2 regions of the Streptomyces sp. NPDC002669 genome follow, and region 2 is predicted to be linked to the other one. Evidence: riboswitches for the same ligand, from Rfam matches in the RefSeq annotation. Region 2 holds a riboswitch; the other holds the start of a gene.
What was found. Region 2 has a riboswitch for cobalamin ahead of ACFYW1_RS05105 (cobalamin biosynthesis protein). Riboswitches for the same ligand answer to the same signal wherever they lie in the genome.
Positions count from the first base shown of each region.

Region 1 (4,205 bases), on a different contig from region 2:
GCTCGCCCGGCGACAGCTTGGCGAGGTCGGCCACGTCGGAGTGCAGATCGACCTCCTCCACCGTCCAGGTGTTCTTGATCGCGTCCCGGTAGCGCTCGTAGAAGTCCGGGTAGCGCATGGGACGCAGGGTCAGTTCGAAGCCCGGGTCGAGCAGGTTCTTCGCTTCGCTGGCGGTCATTACTGGCAGGCCTCGCAGGACTCGGGGTTTTCCAGGGAGCAGGCGATGGCGTCCGCGTCGGGCGCCGAAGCCTGCTGTACGGGGACGGGGGCGGCGGCCGACGCCTGGCCGGACGCGGCCCGGGCGATCCGGGTCGCCGGGCGCGAACGCAGGTAGTACGTGGTCTTCAGCCCCTGCTTCCAGGCGTACGCGTACATCGAGGAGAGCTTGCCGATCGTCGGCGTCTCCATGAAGAGGTTCAGCGACTGGCTCTGGTCGAGGAACGGGGTACGGGCCGCCGCCATGTCGATCAGACCGCGCTGCGGGATCTCCCACGCCGTGCGGTACAGCGCCCGCACGTCCTCGGGGATCCAGGCGAAGCCCTGCACGGAGCCGCTCGCCTCGCGCAGCGCCTCCCGGGTGCGCGCGTCCCACACCCCCAGCCGCTTCAGGTCCTCCACCAGGTACGCGTTGACCTGGAGGAACTCCCCGCTGAGCGTCTCGCGCTTGAAGAGGTTGGAGACCTGCGGCTCGATGCACTCGTACACGCCCGCGATCGAGGCGATCGTCGCCGTCGGCGCGATGGCCAGCAGCAGCGAGTTGCGCATCCCGGTCCGTGCGACGCGGGCGCGCAGCGCGTCCCAGCGCTCCGGCCAGTTCGGCTCGACGCCGTAGTGGTCGGGGTGCAGCACCCCGCGCGCGGCGCGCGTCTGCTCCCAGGCGGGCAGCGGGCCGGACCGCTCGGCCAGGTCGCAGGACGCCTCGTACGCGGCGAGCATGATCCGCTCGGAGATCTTCGTGGAGAGCGCGCGGGCCCCGGCGGAGTCGAACGGCAGCCGCAGCCGGAAGAAGACGTCCTGGAGACCCATGGCTCCCAGGCCCACCGGGCGCCACCGGGCGTTGGAGCGGGCGGCCTGCTCGGTCGGGTAGAAGTTGATGTCGACGACCCGGTCCAGGAAGGTCACCGCGGTGCGGACGGTGGCGTCCAGCCGCTCCCAGTCGATGGCACCGTCGACGACGAACGCGCCGAGGTTGACCGAGCCCAGGTTGCAGACGGCCGTCTCGCCGTCGTCGGTGACCTCCAGGATCTCCGTGCACAGGTTCGAGGAGTGGACGACGCGGCCCGGCTCGGCGGTCTGGTTGGCGGTCCGGTTGGCGGCGTCCTTGAACGTCATCCAGCCCTGACCGGTCTGGGCGAGGGTACGCATCATCCGGCCGTACAGCTCACGGGCGGGCATCGACTTGCGGGCCAGCCCCTTCGCCTCGGCGGCCCGGTACGCGGCGTCGAACTCCTCGCCCCACAGGTCCACCAGCTCGGGCACGTCGGCGGGCGAGAACAGCGACCAGCGGCCGTCCGCCTCGACCCGGCGCATGAACTCGTCCGGGATCCAGTGCGCCAGGTTGAGGTTGTGCGTGCGCCGCTGGTCCTCGCCCGTGTTGTCCCGCAGCTCCAGGAACTCCTCGATGTCCGCGTGCCAGGTCTCCAGGTAGACCGCGGCGGCACCCTTGCGCCGGCCGCCCTGGTTGACCGCGGCGACCGAGGCGTCGAGCGTCTTCAGGAACGGCACGATGCCGTTGGAGTGCCCGTTGGTGCCGCGGATCAGCGAACCCCGGGAACGGATGCGGGAGTACGGCAGACCGATGCCGCCGGCGTGCTTGGAGAGCCGGGCCACCTGGTGGTAGCGGTCGTAGATCGAGTCCAGCTCGTCGAGCGGGGAGTCCAGCAGGTAGCAGGAGGACATCTGCGGGTGCCGGGTGCCGGAGTTGAAGAGGGTCGGCGAGGAGGGCAGGTAGTCGAGCCGGCTCATCAGCTCGTACAGCGCCGCGACCTCGTCCACGGCGCGCGGGGAGTCGTCCTCGGCGAGCCCGGACGCGACCCGGAGCATGAAGTGCTGCGGCGTCTCGACGACCTGGCGGGTGTGCGGGTGGCGCAGCAGGTAGCGGCTGTGCAGGGTCCGCAGCCCGAAGTAGCCGAAGCGGTCGTCGGCGCCGTCGGCGAGCGCCCGCTCCACCAGCGCGTCGAGGGCGTCCGCGTTGCGGGCGACGAAGTCGGCCGTGCGGTCCGCGATCAGGCCCTCGCGGTGTCCGACGGCGACCGAGGCGGAGAAGGAGACGGCGCCCTGTCCGGCGGCCTCGTCCGCGATGGCGCGGGTCAGGAGCCGGGCGGCGAGCCGGGAGTAGGCGGGGTCCTCGGAGATCAGCCCGGCGGCGGCCTCGGTGGCCAGCGAACACAGCTCGGCCTCGTCCGCCCGTGCGCTGCGGCCGCGCAGCGCGGCGGCGGCGACGCGACCGGGGTCGGTGTCGGGCAGATCGGCGGTGAGGTCGGTCAGGGTCCGCAGCAGCGCGGCCCCCGGTCCGTCGGGTGCGGCTGCCTCGGAAACGGCGGCCGTGGACGTGGCGACCGATGCCGGATCGGCTGGTGCGATGGTCACGTGGGGGCTCTCCCTCGCTCGGCTCGGGGCCGGCGGGGGAACGGGCGGCCGGGCGGGCGCGCCCGGGAACGGGACAGCACCGCGCACGGCGTCCGCCGGCCCAACCGCGAGGCCCGGACGTCTGGCGCCCGGATCGGTCGAACCGGACGCGCTGCCGGCAGGTCCTCGGACTTGTTCGGGGTGCGCGAATGCGCACTGAGTACACCGTTGCGGGACAGTTCCGGATTCGCACCGGATTCCCCTGCGGCGACAGCGAGGATGAGCATACATGTGGGGGCCGCCCGATGAGGCGGCCCCCACATGTTGTGTCGGTCGGTTCGATCCGGACCGACGGGAAGGGCCCTGCGGGCCTTCCGGGAACGACCGGCGGCCCGTTCCTTTCGTGCGGGTCGGGCGTCAGTGGCCGCCGGGCGCACCCGCCGTGGCGGGCGGGAGCTCGGTGGCGACACCCGGGTCGCCCGCGTCGGCCGTGTAGTCGGACGGCGAGGTCTCGTCGATCCCGGCGGGCGCCTTCAGGGCGTTCAGGACGAAGGTGAGCACCACCACGACCACCACGTTCAGCACGAACGCGGTGAGACCGATGTAGCCGATCTCGCCGATGCCGGGGATCTCCGCGGACGAGCCGCCGAAGTGCTTCTGTGTCGGCGAGGCGACGCCGTACGCGGCCACCGTCCCGTACACCATGCCGACGGCCCAGCCCGCGAGCAGCGCCCAGCGGTGGAACCAGCGGGTGAACAGGCCGCCGACCAGGGCCGGCATCGTCTGGAGGATCCAGATCCCGCCGAGCAGCTGGAAGTTGATCGCGACCGTCTTGTCCATCGTGAGGACGAAGGCGAGCGCCCCGACCTTGACCAGCAGCGAGACCAGCTTGGAGACCTTGGTCTCCTGCTCCGGGGTCGCGTCCGGCTTCAGGAAGTCCTTGTAGATGTTGCGGGTGAAGAGGTTGGCCGCGGCGATCGACATGATCGCGGCGGGCACCAGGGCACCGATGCCGATGGCGGCGAACGCGACGCCCGCGAACCAGTCCGGGAACATGTTCTCGAACAGCTGCGGAATGGCCAGCTGCCCGTTGTCCACCTTGATCCCGGCGGCGATCGCCATGAAGCCGAGCAACGCCAGCAGGCCCAGCATCAGCGAGTACAGCGGCAGGATCGTGGTGTTGCGCCGGATCACGTTCCGGCTGCGGCTGGAGAGCGTCGCCGTGATCGAGTGCGGGTACATGAAGAGTGCCAGTGCCGAGCCCAGTGCCAGGGTGGCGTATCCCCAGTGGCCCGCCTCGCCCGGTGCGAGCGCGCCGCGCGGTTTGCCGGTGGCCGGGTTGGTCTGCGAGAACGCCTCGCCCGCCTTGGCGAAGATGTCGTCGAAGCCGCCCAGCTTGATCGGGATGTAGATGATCGCCACCGCGATGACCAGGTAGATCAGCCCGTCCTTGACGAACGCGATCAGCGCGGGGGCCCGCAGTCCGGACGAGTAGGTGTACGCGGCGAGCACCGCGAACGCGATCAGCAGCGGCAGGTCCTTGATGAACCAGTGGGTGTTCTCGCCACCGCCGACGCCCATCACGTCCAGCACCGCCTGGATGCCGACGAGCTGGAGCGCGATGTACGGCATCGTGG
Region 1 is NZ_JBIAQQ010000006.1:66,996-71,200, forward strand. Features, by position in the region: gene ACFYW1_RS11350 (ribonucleotide-diphosphate reductase subunit beta) at 1-178, opposite strand, end outside; gene ACFYW1_RS11355 (ribonucleoside-diphosphate reductase subunit alpha) at 178-2,589, opposite strand; cobalamin riboswitch at 2,728-2,858, opposite strand; gene mctP (monocarboxylate uptake permease MctP) at 2,986-4,205, opposite strand, start outside.
Region 1: it holds a riboswitch for cobalamin, as region 2 does, so the genes downstream of both, ACFYW1_RS11355 (ribonucleoside-diphosphate reductase subunit alpha) here and ACFYW1_RS05105 (cobalamin biosynthesis protein) in region 2, are expected to answer to the same signal.

Region 2 (4,205 bases):
TCGCCAAGACGATCTCCGGCGGGATCATCAACGAGGACGGGCTGCGCACAGAAGTGATCTTCGCGGCACTCGTCGGCGCCATTCTGTGGAATCTGCTGACCTGGCTGGTCGGACTCCCGTCCAGCTCCTCGCACGCCCTGTTCGGCGGCCTGATCGGCGCGGCCGTCATGTCGGCCGGCTGGTCCTCCGTCAACGGCGGCACCGTGGTCACCAAGGTGCTGCTCCCCGCGGTCGCCGCCCCGATCGTCGCCGGACTGGCCGCGCTGCTGGCCACCAGGCTGACGTACCGGATCGGCGGGAAGATCCGCAACGACGCCCAGGAGAAGGCCACCGCCAAGGGTTACCGCGCCGGTCAGATCGCCTCGGCCGGACTGGTCTCCCTCGCCCACGGCACCAACGACGCGCAGAAGACCATGGGCATCATCACCCTGGCCCTGGTCACCGGCGGCGTCCTGAGCCCCGGTTCCAACCCGCCGGTCTGGGTGATCGTGTCCGCCGGTCTGGCCATCGCCCTCGGCACCTACCTGGGCGGCTGGCGCATCATCCGCACCATGGGCAGCGGTCTCACCGACCTCCGGCCGCCGCAGGGCTTCGCCGCCCAGACCAGCGCGGCCACGGTCATCCTGGCCTCCTCGCACCTCGGTTTCTCCCTCTCCACCACCCAGTCCTGCTCCGGCGCCGTGATGGGCGCGGGCCTCGGCCGGCAGGGCGGTGTGGTCCGCTGGTCCACCGCCACCCGGATGTTCGTCGCCTGGGGTCTGACCCTCCCGGCCGCCGGTCTGGTCGGCGCGGGCGCCGAGCTCCTCACCAAGCAGGGCACCTGGGGTGTCGTCGTCGTCGCGGCGCTGCTGATCGCGGGTTCCGGCTCGATCTGGCTGATCTCGCGCCGCAAGCCGGTCGGCCACGGCGACGTCGCCCCGGCGGACGGCGACGCCGAGCCCGCGGGCGTCATCACCACGGCCATCGCCGCCGTCAGCCCGCCGCCCACCGCGGCCCAGGCACCGGTCCAGAACCTCACGGCCACCATCGCGGCCCCGGCCGCAACCACCACCACCCAGGACCCGGCGCGACCCGCCACCGTCTGAGCGGGCCGTCCAGGCCGGCCGTCTAAGGAATCAGCATGAAAATCGACTGGGCAGCCCTCGGTTCCGTGTTCGGCGTCTCCCTCGTGGTCACCGTCGCCCTGGTGGGCCTCTTCACCCTCGGCATCGTCGGCCTCTCCAAGCAGGCCGAACCGGCGGCGCAGGGCGGCTCCGGCGGCTCGGTACTGCTGGCCCGCGCCGGGGCGTACGCCTGCTTCGCGCTGTGCGCGGCGGCGGTCGCGTACGGGATCTTCCTGATCGTCGCCTGAACACACGCGTCACGCCGGGCACACGCATCGCGCCTGAACACATGCATCACGGCTGAGCGCACACGGCACGGAGGGCCGGACACCCGCGGGGTGTCCGGCCCTTTGCCGTGCGCCCGGGGCGATGTGGGTCTCAGCACACTGCACCGTCGCAGGTCAACGGCAGGTTGACGGGCGTTCGCGGGGCGTGGTGGACTGCCGGAGCCAATCACGGCGACAGCAGAGGAAGCCGGTGCGAATCCGGCGCGGTCCCGCCACTGTCACCGGGGAGCGGTCCCCCAACACCGGAAGTCACGGCACGCGCGAGCGGGCTGGAAGGCCGGGGGCACCGCGGATCCGGGAGCCAGGAGACTCTCGTCGCCGGTCACGTCGAACCAGGGCGCGGACCCTGAGTGAGGACATATCGCCATGCCTGGCTGCCGTGCGTCCGTCGTCGGGGCGCTCTCGCCGAGAGCCGCCCGTACCGGGATCCTCCGAGGCACGACGGCCGGTTGAGCGTGCGAGCCGACCGCGTCTTCGCGTACGGCGCCGCCGCCGGTCTGCTCGGCGACCTGCTGCTCGGTGACCCCCGCAGGGGGCATCCGGTGGCCGGGTTCGGGCGGGCCGCGGCGGGCGTCGAGCGCCGTCTGTGGCACGACCACCGCGGGTGGGGCGCGCTGCACGCCCTCGTCTGTGCCGGAGGCGTCGCGGGCGGTGCCGCGCTGGTGGCCCGCGCCCTGCGCGAGCGCCCCGCCGCCTCCGTCGCGCTGACCGCCGCCACCACCTGGTCCGTCGTCGGCGGCACGTCCCTGGGCCGCGAGGCGCGGGCCATCGGCGACGCCCTGGCGACCGGCGACATCGAGCTGGCCCGCGAACGGCTGCCGCACCTGTGCGGGCGCGACCCGCAGTCCCTCGACGGACCGCAGATCGCCCGCGCCGTGGTGGAGTCCGTGGCCGAGAACACCTCGGACGCCGTGGTCGGCGCTCTGGTGTGGGGTGCCCTGGGCGGGGTGCCCGGACTGGCCGGTTTCCGGGCCGTCAACACCCTGGACGCCATGGTCGGCCACAAGTCGCCCCGGTACCGGCGCTACGGCTGGGCCTCGGCCCGCCTCGACGACCTCGCGGGCTGGCCCGGCGCCCGGCTGACCGCCCTGCTCGCCGTGGCCGCGGGAGGCCGGCCGGGCGCGGCGGTACGGGCCTGGCGGGCCGATGCCAGCCGTCACCCGAGCCCCAACGCGGGCCCGGTGGAGGCCGCGTTCGCGGGCGCGCTCGGCGTACGGCTCGGCGGGACCCTCGCGTACGGCGGCCGGGTCGAGCACCGTCCCGTGCTCAACGGGGAGGCCGGCCGGGCGGTGGAGGCCGCGGACATCGAGCGCGCGGTGCGGCTGTCGCGCCGGGTGGGCGTGCTGGCCCTGGGCGTGTGCGCGGTGGGCCGGTTCGGCGTGTCGCTCGCCGCCCGGCGGATCGCGGGGCGCCGGACGGCCGTGACCGACGGGGCCGGCCCCCGCACCTCCGGACCCCGCACCCCCGGATCTCTCATCCCAGGACGGAGAAACCCATGAGCGGCGGGCTGCTGATCGCCGGAACCACCTCCGACGCCGGCAAGAGCGTCGTCACCGCGGGCATCTGCCGCTGGCTGGTGCGCCGGGGCGTGAAGGTGGCGCCCTTCAAGGCGCAGAACATGTCGCTGAACTCGTTCGTCACCCATGAGGGCGCCGAGATCGGGCGCGCCCAGGCCATGCAGGCCCGGGCCGCCCGGGTGGAGCCGTCCGCGCTGATGAACCCGGTGCTGCTCAAGCCGGGCGGCGACCGCTCCAGCCAGGTCGTCCTGATGGGGAAGCCGGTCGGCGAGATGAGCGCGCGCGGCTACCACGGCGGCCGGCAGGAGGCGCTGTTCTCCACGGTCGTGGACTGCCTGGAGCAGCTGCGGGGCACGTATGACGCGGTGATCTGCGAAGGGGCGGGCAGTCCGGCCGAGATCAATCTGCGGCGCACGGACATCGTGAACATGGGGGTCGCGCGGGCGGCGGGCTTTCCCGTGGTGGTGGTCGGCGACATCGACCGCGGCGGGGTCTTCGCCTCGTTCTTCGGCACGACGGCGCTGCTGGCCCCCGAGGACCAGGCGCTGATCGCGGGCTACCTGGTGAACAAGTTCCGCGGCGACGTGTCGCTGCTGGAGCCGGGCATGGAGATGCTGCGCGGGCTCACCGGGCGGGGGACGTACGGGGTGCTGCCCTTCGCCCACGGCCTCGGCATCGACGAGGAGGACGGGCTGCGGGTCTCGCTGCGCGGCGCGGTGCGCGAGTCGGTCGTCGCCCCGCCGCACGGCGAGGACGTGCTGCGGGTCGCGGTGTGCGCGGTGCCCCTGATGTCGAACTTCACCGACGTGGACGCGCTGGCCGCCGAGCCCGGCGTCGTCGTCCGGTTCGTGGACCGGGCCGAGGAGCTGTCCGACGCCGACCTCGTCGTGGTGCCGGGGACCCGCGGCACCGTGAAGGCGCTGGCCTGGCTGCGCGAGCGGGGTCTCGCCGACGCGCTGGTGCGGCGCGCGGCCGAGGGCCTGCCGGTCCTCGGCATCTGCGGCGGCTTCCAGGTCCTGGGCGAGCACATCGAGGACGAGGTCGAGTCCCGCGCGGGCCGGGTCGAGGGGCTGGGCCTGCTGCCCGTACGCATCCGATTCGACCGCGAGAAGACCCTCGCCCGTCCCGCCGGCGAGGCCCTCGGCGCGCCCGTCGAGGGGTACGAGATCCACCACGGCGTCGCGGACGTGCACGGCGGGGAGCCGTTCCTGGACGGGTGCCGGGTCGGTGCCGTGTGGGGCACCCACTGGCACGGCTCGCTGGAGAGCGACGCGTTCCGCCGCCGCTTCCTGGCCGAG
Region 2 is NZ_JBIAQQ010000003.1:56,988-61,192, forward strand. Features, by position in the region: gene ACFYW1_RS05095 (anion permease) at 1-1,085, shown strand, start outside; gene ACFYW1_RS05100 (hypothetical protein) at 1,121-1,351, shown strand; cobalamin riboswitch at 1,570-1,702, shown strand; gene ACFYW1_RS05105 (cobalamin biosynthesis protein) at 1,846-2,889, shown strand; gene ACFYW1_RS05110 (cobyric acid synthase) at 2,886-4,205, shown strand, end outside.